3 regions of the Rugamonas sp. GW822-FHT03B10 genome follow, and region 1 is predicted to be linked to each of the others. Evidence: predicted binding sites of a transcription regulator. Region 1 holds the regulator's gene; each other region holds the start of a gene.
The links. The regulator FliA, encoded in region 1, starts transcription of late flagellar genes. The targets are predictions, from matches to a motif close to CTAAAGTTTNNNNNNNNNNNGCCGNTA.
Positions count from the first base shown of each region.

Region 2: the regulator FliA is predicted to act here: its motif matches at 2,649-2,675, upstream of AC1RQG_RS20415 (SPM autocatalytic domain-containing protein).
Region 3: the regulator FliA is predicted to act here: its motif matches at 2,328-2,354, upstream of AC1RQG_RS23190 (flagellin N-terminal helical domain-containing protein).

Region 1 is NZ_JBXANP010000002.1:608,087-612,226, forward strand. It holds gene flhF (flagellar biosynthesis GTPase FlhF) at 1-1,025, shown strand, start outside; gene AC1RQG_RS05815 (MinD/ParA family ATP-binding protein) at 1,018-1,842, shown strand; gene AC1RQG_RS05820 (RNA polymerase sigma factor FliA) at 1,859-2,590, shown strand; gene AC1RQG_RS05825 (flagellar motor protein) at 2,572-3,318, shown strand; gene motD (flagellar motor protein MotD) at 3,320-4,096, shown strand.
Region 2 is NZ_JBXANP010000014.1:109,213-113,352, forward strand. It holds gene AC1RQG_RS20415 (SPM autocatalytic domain-containing protein) at 1-2,481, opposite strand, end outside; gene AC1RQG_RS20420 (DUF885 domain-containing protein) at 3,472-4,140, opposite strand, start outside.
Region 3 is NZ_JBXANP010000019.1:13,344-17,483, reverse strand. It holds gene AC1RQG_RS23200 (response regulator) at 1-286, shown strand, start outside; gene AC1RQG_RS23195 (GGDEF domain-containing protein) at 438-2,030, shown strand; gene AC1RQG_RS23190 (flagellin N-terminal helical domain-containing protein) at 2,445-3,989, shown strand; gene AC1RQG_RS23185 (flagellar protein FlaG) at 4,077-4,140, shown strand, end outside.

The DNA.
Region 1 (4,140 bases):
ACATGGAGCGTATTTCCGAACTGGTGGCCGCCGCCGTGGCCAGCGCCAAGCAGAACGCCGCCGCCGAGATGAGCGGCATGATGAAAGAGATCCGCGCCATGCGCGGCATGATGGAGACCCAGCTGGCCGAGATCGCCTGGGGTTCGACCCAGCAGCGCGAGCCGCACAAGGCCACCGTGCTGCGCGAGATGCTGGCGGCCGGCTTTTCCGCCAGCCTGGCGCGCTACCTGATCGAAAAACTGCCGGCCAGCCGCGACGCGGCCGACAGCATGCGCTGGATCAAGACCGTGTTGACCCGCAACCTGAGCACCATGGCCAACGAGGACGCGCTGATCGACCAGGGCGGCGTGTTCGCGCTGGTGGGCCCCACCGGCGTGGGCAAGACCACCAGCACCGCCAAGCTGGCCGCGCGCTGCGTGATGCGCCACGGCGCCGACAAGCTGGCCCTGATCACGACCGACGCCTACCGTATCGGCGCCCACGAGCAACTGCGCATCTACGGCAAGATCCTGGGCGTGATGGTGCACTCGGTGAAGGACGAGGCCGACCTGCGCATCGCGCTCAAGGAACTGAAGAACAAGCACACGGTGCTGATCGACACGGTCGGCGTCAGCCAGCGCGACCAGATGGTGACCGAGCAGGTGGCCATGCTGCAAGGCGCCGGCGCCGACGTCAAGCGCGTGCTGTGCCTGAACGCCACAGCCACCCAGGAAACCCTGAACGAAGTGGTGCGCGCCTACCAGGGCAGCGGCCTGGCCGGCTGCATCATGACCAAGCTGGACGAGGCGGCCGCCATCGGCAACGTGCTCGACGTGGTGATCCGCCAGAAGCTGAACCTGTTCTACGTCTCCAACGGCCAGCGCGTGCCGGAAGACCTGCACCTGGCCGACCCGGCCTGGCTGATCGACCGCGCCTTCAAGCTCAAGCGCGACGCCATCCCCGGCCAGTACCTGGACGCGGAATTGCCGCTGTTGATGTCCAACGCCGGCGCCGACGGCTCGCTGCGCGAGGTGCACCTTGGCTAACTTCGATTTCGACCAGGCCGAAGGCCTGCGCCGGATGCTGGCCGGCCCCACGCCACGCATCGTCACCTTCCTGTCGGCCACGCCGCAGGACGACAAGGCCGCCATGCTGGTCAACCTGGCCGCCTCGCTGGCCCGCGCCGGCAACGACGTGCTGCTGATGGATGCCTGCGCCAGCGCCCATGGCGTGGCCTCGCGCCTCGGGCTCGACGACGGCGCCAGCCTGCTCAACGTGGCGCGCCAGGAGTGCGCGCTGAACCAGGTGCTGTACGAGGCGCCGCAAGGCTTCACGGTGGCCTCGATGACGCGCGGCGAGGCGCGCCGCGGCCCGGACGAGGCGCGCCGGCTGGCCAAGGCCTTCGACGTGCTGGTGCGCCAGACCGGCATGGTGATCGTCGACGGCGAATTCGACGGCGGCGCGTTCCCGGTGCCGGTCATGGCCAGCGCCGAGATCGTGGTGCAGGTGTCCAACAACGCCCGTTCCATCACGGCCGCCTACGCCATGATCAAGCGCCTGAACCACGAGCTGGGCCGGCGCCCGTTCGGAATTCTCGTCACCGGGGCTTCCGAAACGGAAGCAAAGGTGGTATACGATAACATGGCGCAAGCGGCAAGCCGTTACCTGGCGGTCAACCTGGTATCGATGGGCTCGGTGCCGGCCGACGAATACCTGCAGCGGGCCGCGCGCCTGGGGCGGGCCGTGGTCGACGCCTTCCCGCTGGCCGGCGCCTCGGTCGCGTTTCGTCAACTGGCGGGGCGGTTTGCGCTGGCCGGCTCGCCTTCCATGCGCGCGGGGAGCCAGCATCAATTCAGCGCCTAACGAATAACAAGAATTTATGTACACGGTCAAAGGGAAACCGAGCAGAGACAGCTTGCTGACGGAGCACATGCCGCTGGTTAAGCGTCTCGCCCACCATATGAAGGCCAAGCTGCCGCCCAGCGTCGAGGTGGACGATCTGGTCCAGGCCGGGATGATAGGCTTGCTCGACGCCATCAGCCGTTACGAGGAAACCCATGGCGCCCAGTTCGAAACCTATGCCGTGCTGCGCATCCGCGGCGCCATGCTCGACGAGTTGCGCAACAGCGACTGGCTGCCGCGTTCGATGCGCCAGAACATGCGCAAGATCGAGACGGCCATGAGCACGCTGCAGCAGCGCCTCGGCCATCCGCCGACGGAATCGGAGGTGGCCAAGATGCTCAAGATGTCCTTGGCCGACTACCAGGAGATGCTGTCCGACGGCGGCGGCCACCAGCTGGTCTATTACGAGGACTTCCACGACGACGACGGCAACGACAGCTTCCTCGACCGCTATTGCTCGGACGAGGAGAGCGACCCGCTGCGCTCGCTGCTCGACGGCGACTTCCGCCAGGCCGTGATCGACGCCATCGACGCCCTGCCGCCGCGCGAGAAGATCCTGATGGGCTTGTACTACGAAGAGGAATTGAACTTGAAGGAAATCGGCGCCGTCATGGGCGTGTCGGAATCGCGCGTGTCGCAGTTGCACACGCAAGCCGTGGCGCGGCTGCGCGCCACCTTACGGGAGCGGTCTTGGACTGGGCCAGCGTAGCCGGGGTGCTGCTGGCGCTGGCCGGCATCGTCGTCGGCCAGGGGCTGGAAGGGGGCAAGCTCGGATCGCTGATCCAGCCGGCCGCGTTCGCCATCGTCATCGTCGGCACCTTCGGCGCCGTGCTGCTGCAGACCCGTCCGCCCACCTTCTGGCGCGGGCTGCGCATGCTGCGCCTGGTGTTCTCGCCGCCGCCCGACAACCGCGCCGCGCTGGCGCGCGAGATCAACGCCTGGAACCTGGCGGCGCGGCGCGACGGCCTGCTGGCGCTGGAGCGCTACATGCTCGCCTCCAAGGACAAGTTCAACGCCAAGGGGCTGCGCCTGATCGTCGACGGCATCGCGCCCGACAAGCTGCGCCACATCCTCGACACCGAGATCACGGCCTACGAGACCGAGCAGCGGCAGGCCGTGCGGATCTGGGAGTCGGCGGCCGGCTATGCGCCCACCATCGGCATCCTGGGCGCCGTGCTGGGCCTGATCCACGTGATGGAGAACCTGACCGACCCCAGCAAGCTGGGCTCGGGCATCGCCGTCGCCTTCGTGTCCACCATCTACGGTGTCGGCCTGGCCAATCTGTTCCTGTACCCGGTGGCCAACAAGCTCAAGGCCATCGTCACCCAGGCCGTGCACCAGCAGGAGATCGCCGCCGCCGTGTTCCACGACATCGCCACCGGCGACCACACGCGCGTGATCGACGAGCGCGTGGCCACGCTGCTACGGGAACTGTGACATGCAATACCGGCGCGCGCGCAGGAAGTTCGACGAGGAGGTGGAGAACCCCGAGCGCTGGCTGATCTCGTATTCGGACTTCATCACGCTGCTGTTCGCCTTCTTCGTCGTCATGTACGCCGTGTCGTCGGTCAACATCGGCAAGTACCAGGTGTTCTCGGACGCGCTGGGCGACGCCTTCGGCGGGGCCGGCGCGGCCAAGCCCATCACCACCCAGGTGCAGAACCTGCCCATCCCCAATCCCGGCCTGCGCCGGCGCACCGAATTGCTGCGCAAGGAAAAGGAACACATGACCAAGCTGGCGCAGGACCTGCTGTCGACGCTGGCGCCGCTGGTCAAGGAGGGCAAGGTGCGGGTGACGCAGAACAGCCGCGGGGTCAGTGTGGAGATCAACGCCAGCGTGTTGTTCGATCCGGGCGACGCGCGCCTGACGGCCGCATCGACGGAAGCGCTGCGGGCGGTGGCCGTGCTGCTCAAGGATGACAGCCACGACGTGCAGGTGGAGGGGCACACCGACAACCAGCCGATCCGCAACAGCGTGTATCCGTCGAACTGGGAGTTGTCGTCGGTGCGGGCGGCCAGCGTGGTGCGGCTGTTCATCGACGCCGGCGTGGCGCCGGCCCGGCTGACGGCCGTCGGCCACGCGGCCAACCACCCGGTGGCGTCCAACGCCTCGGTCGAGGGCCGGGCGCGCAACCGGCGGGTGGCCGTCACCATCCTGTCCGGCCTGCCCGACACGGTGACGGAATTGCCGACGCCGGCCATCAAACCCCAATAAAGATAAAAAAACCGGGGTCAGGTCATGCGATCAAGCAACTTGCG
Region 2 (4,140 bases), on a different contig from region 1:
CAGCGCGGCGACATCGTCCGTGCTCAACGCGGCAATCTGGGCGCTCGACAGCGAATTCGCCTCGGCCGTGGACAGGGCCACCACCTGGTCGGTGGTCAGGGCCTTGATCTGGTTGGTCGACAGACCGGCGATGGCGGCCGTCTTCAGGGCGGCGAAGTCGGCCGTCGACAGGGCGGCGATGGCGTTGGTCGACAGACCGGCCACCTGGGCCGTGCTCAGGGCGGCGGCCTGATTGGTCGTCAGCGCGCCGATCTGGTCGGTGCTCATGCCGTTCATGGCGGCCGTGCTCAGCGCAACGATCTGGTTGGTCGACAGGGCGGCCACCTGGTCGGTGCTCAGACCGGCGATCTGCGCCGACTTGAGGGCGGCGATGGCGGCGGTCGACAGACCGACGATGTCGGCCGTCTCGATGGCGCCGATGTTGTTGCTCGACAGGGCAGCGACCTGCGCGGTGCTCAGGGCGGCCAGCTGGCTCGAGGTCAGCGCGACGATCTGGTCGGTGGTCAGGCCATTGGCGACGTCGGCCGTGCTCAGGGCGGCGAGCTGGGCAGTGGCCAGGTTGTGCACCTGGTTGGTGGTCAGCGCGGCGACCTGGGCGGCGCTCAGGCCGGCGATCGACGACGTCTTCAGGGCGGCCAGGTCGGCCGTTTCCAGCGCGGCGACATCGTCCGTGCTCAACGCGGCAATCTGGGCGCTCGACAGCGAGTTCGCCTCGGCCGTGGACAGGGCCACCACCTGGTCGGTGGTCAGGGCCTTGATCTGGTTGGTCGACAGACCGGCGATGGCGGCCGTCTTCAGGGCGGCGAAATCAGCCGTCGACAGCGCGGCGATGGCGTTGGTCGACAGACTGGCCACCTGGCCCGTGCTCAGGACGGCGGCCTGGTTGGTCGTCAGGGCACCGATCTGGTCGGTGCTCATGCCGTTCATGGCGGCCGTGCTCAGCGCGACGATCTGGTTGGTCGACAGGGCGGCCACCTGGTCGGTGCTCAGACCGACGATCTGCGCCGACTTGAGGGCGGCGATGGCGGCGGTCGACAGGCCGACGATGTCGGCCGTCTCGATGGCGCCGAGGTTGTTGCTCGACAGGGCGGCGACCTGCGCGGTGCCCAGGGCGGCCAGCTGGCTCGAGGTCAGCGCGACGATCTGGTCGGTGGTCAGGCCGGCGGCCACATTCGCCGTGCTCAGTGCGGCGAGCTGGGCCGTGCCCAGGTTGTGCACCTGGTTGGTGGTCAGCGCGGCGACCTGGGCGGTGCTCAGGCCGGCGATCGACGACGTCTTCAGGGCGGCCAGGTCGGCCGTCTCCAGGGCGACGACATCGTCCGTGCTCAGCGCACTAATCTGCGCGCTCGACAGCGAGTTCGCCTCGGCCGTCGACAGGGCCACCACCTGGTCGGTGGTCAGGGCCTTGATCTGGTTGGTCGACAGGGCGGCGATGGCGGCCGTCTTCAGGGCGGCGAAGTCGGCCGTGGTCAGGGCAACCAGGGAGTTGGTCGACAGACTGGCCACCTGGCTCGTGCTCAGGGTCGCTGCCTGGTTGGTCGTCAGGGCGCCGATCTGGTCGGTGCTCATGCCGTTCATGGCCGCCGTGCTCAGCGCGACGATCTGGTTGGTCGACAGGGAGGCCACCTGGGCGGTGCTCAGGCCGGCGATTTGCGTCGACTTCAGCGCGGCGATACCAGCGGTGGTGATGCCGGTGATGTCGGCCGTCTCGATGGCGGCGATGTTGTTGCTCGACAGGGCAGCGACCTGCGCGGTGCTCAGGGCGCGCAGTTGGTCCGACGTCAGCGCGACGATCTGGTCGGTGGTCAGGCCGTTGGCGATATTCGCCGTGCTCAGGGCGACGAGCTGGGCGGTCGCCAGGCTGTTAATCTGGTTGGTGGTCAGCGCGGCGACCTGCGCCGACGCCAACGCGGCGATCGACGACGTCTTCAGGGCGGCCAGATCGGCCGTCTGCATGGCGGCGATATCGTCCGTGCTGAGCGAGGCGACTTGCGCGCTGGTCAGGGCGTTGGCCTGGCTCGTGTCGAGGGCGACGACCTGGTCGGTGGTCAGGGCCTTGACCTGTCCCGTCGACAGGGCGGCAATGGCGGAGGTCTTCAGGGCGGCGAAATCAGCGGTTTGCATCGCGGCCAGATCATCGGTACTCAGCGCGGCGACTTGCTGGGTCGACAGGACGTTGGCTTGGGCGGTGGTCAGGGCGACGACCTGATCGGTCGTCAGCGCCTTGGTCTGCGCGGTGGTCAGGCCGGCCAGCGCGGTGGTCGTGATGGCGGCGAAATCGGCGGTGGTCAGCGACGGCAGGCTGGCCGTCGTGATCGCGCCGATCTGCAGGGAGCTGAATACGGCAATTTGCGTGGTGGTGAAAGCGGCGATTTGATCCGAATTCAGTACCGTGATGTCAGAGGTATATAGCGCTGCGATCTCTTGGGTGGTCAGATTCGCGATCTGGTCAGTTGTATAGGTAGCTAAGATGCTGCTCATTTGCATTTCTCCTGAAGGTCGCCGCTAATTTTCTGTTTGGAAACGGACAGGAGCCGACGGGCATTCCCCCTCAGCTCCTATCCCCACCATGGCAATTGACGTTTTTGTACTCTTAAATATTCTGTAAAACCGATGCTGTGACCACAACGAACCCGGCCGTTCATTCTTAACGTCAACAAAAAAGTTAACTTTAGGAATTTAATGCCGCGCCGTCAGGCGGATGGCTGGTTACGCGAACTGTAATTTAAACAACTTTTCCATACTGGCATGACACTGCTGCGTAGGTATCCGCACTCGGCCCGTTTTCGTACAAAGCGACCGGGTGGATACTTCCATTAAGTAAACTTATTCTCGCCAGGCAATATATTGACACCCGCGTTGACCAGCGAATGGAACATGTTTACGTAGGGCAATACCTCGCAGTATAACCCACCTAATTTCCCAAAAGAATTTTTCTGTCAGGCTGTCGTTCGCTCGCAACCTATTGATCTTGCAAGATTTTGCTGCAACCAACGGCCCGCCTGGCGACGGTCGAGGCCATTGTAGAGCTTGCAACTTGGATGCCATCCGGCAAACAGAATGACGAAACCGTCGTAATTCACTGGGGAAACTCAAGGGCGGACATGACTGTGCACGATCCGCATGACGCCCGCATGACATGGCGCGGACCCGTGCCACCCCTCTTGGACACCAGCCTGGGCCCGCATGCCCTGTTTGGGGGATAGCCCGGCCATCCCATCCGCGCTAGCCACCGGCCGCCGCGCCACACCATATATGTATTGACAACTTCCGGCCGGCCGGCGGGCAGCGTAGGAGCGGTCCTACACCGCATGGGCTCGCCAATCTGGCGCGCGAATTTCCCTCGACTACACACAAAGGTGAAAATGCTGCTGAACAATGCGACAGCGGCGCCCCGTTGCCGGGGCGCCGCTGTCGGCGCTGTCTTGGCCCGGCCGCCTCGCACGGCGCCGGACGAGGAAGGCGGAACGCTCAGGCCCGTTGCTGTGCCGCGACCCAGGCTTTGACGCGCGCCTCCAGCACATCCATCGGCAAGGCGCCGGCGCCCAGCACCTCGTCGTGGAAGGCGCGGATGTCGAACTTGGCGCCCAGTTGCCGACGCGCATAGTCGCGCAGTTCCAGGATCTTCAGCTGGCCGATCTTGTAGCCGAGCGCCTGGGCCGGCCACACGATGTAGCGGTCGGTCTCGCTTTGCACGTCCACCTCCTCGATGCCGGAGTGGGCATGGAAGAAGTCGACCACCTGCTGGCGGTTCCACTGTTTATAGTGCAGGCCGGTATCGACCACCAGCCGGATGGCGCGCAGCATCTCGTCCTGCAAATGGCCGTAGTAGCTGTACGGATCGCTGTAGAAGCCCAGCTCCTCGCCCAGCCGCTCGGCGTACAGGGCCCAGCCTTCCGTGTAGGCCGTGTAGTTCGGCTGCTGGCGGAACGCGGGCAGGCCCTGCAATTCCTGGGCGATGGCGATCTGCATGTGGTGGCCCGGCACGCCCTCGTGCAGGGCCGTGGTCTCCACGTCGATCAGCGAGCGCTTGGCGAACTCGCCCGTGTTGACCATCACCCGGCCGGGCCGGCTGCCGTCCGGCGTGCCCAGGTTGTAGGACGCGGCGGCCGCGCCCTCCTCGCGGAACTGCTCGACCGG
Region 3 (4,140 bases), on a different contig from region 1:
CCAGGTGGCCGGCGGCCTCAAGTACATCAGCCCCGCGCTGGCCCAGGAACTGGCCAACCACGTGGGCGAGGACCACGAGGCGCCGCCGCACGACGCGCTGTCGGACCGCGAATACCAGACCCTGACCATGATCGCCTCCGGCAAGACGGTGGGCGCCATCGCCAAGGAACTGTCGCTGTCGGTCAAGACCGTCAGCGAATACCGGGCCCGGCTGCTGGTCAAGATGAAGCTCAAGAACAGCGCCGAGCTGACCCACTACGCCATCAAGAACCAGCTGATCGAGTGAGGCGGACCGGAGCGGCGGTCCGGTGTTGCCAGGAAGAATACTTTGTATGCGTTTAATTAAGAGCACTTCCGGCCGCTAATCATCGCTATGCGCGGCCATCCTGTCGCCTATCATGATAGGACTGAGTCACTGAAAGAGGCTGTGCGCAACCATGTCTAGCAAACCCACCCCCGCGGCCGCGGCGGAGCAGAACCCGGCCGACATCGCCCGCGAAGCGTTCCGCCGCCTGGCCGTGCGCCGCATCGCGCCCACCCCCGACGCCTACCGCGACATCTACCTGGAGATCGCCGGCCTGCCGCCGGCCGCCCCGGCGGCGGCGCCGGCCGTGCTGGGCAGCGCCGACCCCGGCCCGGAATCCGTGCTGAGCGGCTTCGCCAGCCGGCTGTCGGACGGCGTCGGCGACCTGGCCGAGTTCGGCCGCCGCTTCAACCGCGCCGTCAAGTCGCGCGACTGGGACGGCTACGCCAAGGCCCTGTCGCAACTGGTGGACAAGCACATCACCGTCAAGAAGGGCATCGAGACGGCCGCCGCGCCCGATTCCGAGCAAAGCCGCATGCTGCGCGATCTGCTCAGCCGCACCCTCACCTTCGCCGTCGCCTCGCTGCTGACGGGCGCGCCGGCCCTGGTGGCCGAGGCCGAATCGCTGGGCGCGGCCACCAAGCAGGCCCACAGCGAGGAGGCGCTGGCCGAGATCGCCGTGCGCCTGAAGCAACTGTGCTACCAGATCGAACTCAAGAGCGGCGACACGGCCGAGCAGCAGGAATTGCTGCTGCGCCTGTTCAAGCTGCTGCTCGAGAACGTCAGCGAACTGCTCGACGACGACAGCTGGCTGCGCGGCCAGATCGACGCCGTGCAGAACCTGATCGCCGGCCCCATCGACCAGCGCGCGCTGGAGGAGGCCACGCGCAGCCTGAAGGACGTGATCTACAAGCAAAGCCAGCTCAAGCACAGCCTGTCGGACGTCAAGCTCACCGTCAAGAACATGATGATGACCTTCATCGACCGCCTCGGCCAGGTGGCCGCCTCGACCGGCGACTTCCACGAGAAGATCGGCGGCTATTCGGAGAAGATCAGCCGGGCCGAGAACATCGGCGAACTGAACCAGATCCTCGACGACGTGCTGCGCGAGACGCGCATCGTGCAGAGCGAGGCGCTCAAGGCGCGCGACAAGATGGTGCTGGCGCGCCAGGAGGTGCAGGACGCCGAGCAGCGCATCCATGCGCTCGAGGCCAAGCTGCAGCACATGAGCGAATTGGTGCGCGAGGACCAGCTCACGGGCAGCCTGAACCGGCGCGGCCTGGACGACGTGTTCGAACGCGAGACGGCCCGCTCGGACCGCCGCGGCACGCCGCTGTGCATCGCGCTGCTGGACCTGGACGACTTCAAGCGCCTCAACGACACCTACGGCCACATCGCCGGCGACGCGGCCTTGAAGCACCTGGTCAAGATCGTCAAGGAGACGCTGCGCTCGATGGACGTGATCGCCCGCTTCGGCGGCGAGGAGTTCCTGATCCTGCTGCCCGAGACGACGGTGGAGGCGGCCTCGCAGACGATGACGCGGCTGCAGCGCGAGCTGACCAAGCACTTCTTCCTGCACGACAACGAGAAGGTGCTGATCACGTTCTCGGCCGGGGTGGCGCTGCGCCGTCCCAACGAGGACCAGGCCGAACTGGTCAAGCGGGCCGACAAGGCCATGTACCAGGCCAAGCAGTCGGGCAAGAACCGGGTGGTGGTGGCCGACTGACGACGCGCCCCGGGCCCCGCGGACGGGGGGCGCAGGCGGGGTCAAAGGCGGGGTCAGGTCATAAGGAAAGGCAACATGCGCGCATGTTGCCTTTTTTTATGACCTGACCCCGTCTTTTTTCGTCCAGACTGTTGTCATCCAGACCACCATTTGCGCCCGCCGTGGTCCACATCGCGGGGAAATACGGGCCAAAATATAATTATTTTCGCCCTAAAGATTCGACGAACGCGGTCGTTTAAGCGGGCATGGGCGGCCAACGTTGAGCCCCGAAAGTGAAAATTTCGCGCCTTTTTTTGCCTAAATTTTCCCGTGGGGCAACCGTTACACATTACAACAGCGGTTTGATTGTCTCGGAACGCGGAGACAGACCAAAGTGAAATGAGCAAGTAGCCCAACCTAGTCTGGAGAACCATCATGTCGCAAACCATCAACACCAACATTGCCTCGCTGAACGCACAACGTAACCTGAACAGCTCGCAAGGCGCACTGCAAACCTCGCTGCAACGCCTGTCTTCCGGCCTGCGCATCAACAGCGCCAAAGACGACGCCGCCGGCCTGGCCATTTCCGAGCGTTTCACTTCGCAGATCCGCGGCAATACGACGGCAGCGCGCAACGCCAATGACGGCATCTCGCTGGCGCAAACGGCTGAAGGTGGCTTGAGCACCGCCGGCGACCTGCTGCAGCGGATCCGCGAACTGGCCGTGCAGTCGGCCAACGGCAGCAACTCCGCATCGGACCGCAAGTCGATCCAGAACGAGGTGTCGGCCCTGTCCAAGGAGCTGGACCGCGTCGCCACCAGCACCCAGTTCAACGGCCAGAACGTGCTCGACGGCAGCCTGACCAACACCCAGTTCCAGGTCGGCGCCAACTCGAACCAGATCATCAACATCGGCGTGCAGAGCGCCAAGGCCGCCGACATCGGCAACAACACCATCAAGCCGGTCGACTCCGCCACCTCGCTGTCGCAAGCCGTCGCCGGCGCCGGCGCCGACCTGACCACCGACGTCAACAACCTGCTGACGGCCGACGACACGCTGACCATCAAGTCGGGCACCGGCACCACCAAGGATGTGTTCGTCAAGACCGGCACCGCCACCACCGCCAGCGACACGGCCAAGGCCATCGCCGACAAGGTCAACGCCGTGAGCTCGGACACCGGCGTGACGGCGCAAGCCAAGACGGTCGCCACCATCGCCGGCATCCAGGACGGCGCGGTCAACTTCCAGCTGCGCGGCGCCAACTCGACCGCCAACGACGCCAACTCGAAGGCCGTCACCATCACCGCCAAAGTGGTGGGCGGCGACCTGTCGGCCCTGGCGCAAGCGATTAATGCCCAGACCAACACCACCAACGTGACGGCCAGCATCAAGATCGACGCCACCGGCAAGAAGGAACTGCAGCTGAACGACAGCACCGGCAACAACATCCAGCTGTCGGCCCAGACCGGCGACGTGGCGTTGAACGCCGCCACCGTGCGCGGCGCCGATGTCAGCGGCGCGGCCTCGACCACCACCGCGGCGCTGACCGTGGGCGCCACCGCGGCCGTCGGCGGGCGCGTCGAGTTCTCGTCCGATTCGGGCTTCTCGATCACCAGCACGACCTCGGTCGTGACCGGCGGCACCGCCGTCGGCAGCGATCTGCAATCGGTCGGCAAGATCGACGTCAGCTCGGTGGACGGCTCCAACGCCGCCCTGCTGACCATCGACTCGGCCCTGAACCAGATCAACAGCAACCGCGCAGCGCTCGGTGCGATCCAGAACCGTTTCGCCTCGACCATCTCGAACCTGCAAACGACGACCGAGAACCTGTCGGCCTCGCGTAGCCGGATCCAGGATACCGACTTCGCGGCGGAGACGGCCAGCCTGACCCGCGGCCAGATCCTGCAACAGGCCGGTACCGCGATGTTGGCCCAGGCCAACTCGCTGCCGAACGGCGTGCTGTCGCTGCTGCGTGGTTAAACCCGTGTGACGATGGATCCACATCGTTAAAACCCGGTTCCCCGGCCGACTCGTGCGGCCGGGGATTTTGCATAGACAGGAACCATCATGACCATCGACTCACTAAGCACTGCCCCGGCGGCGCGCCCGATCGAGCGCCATTCCGCCGGCT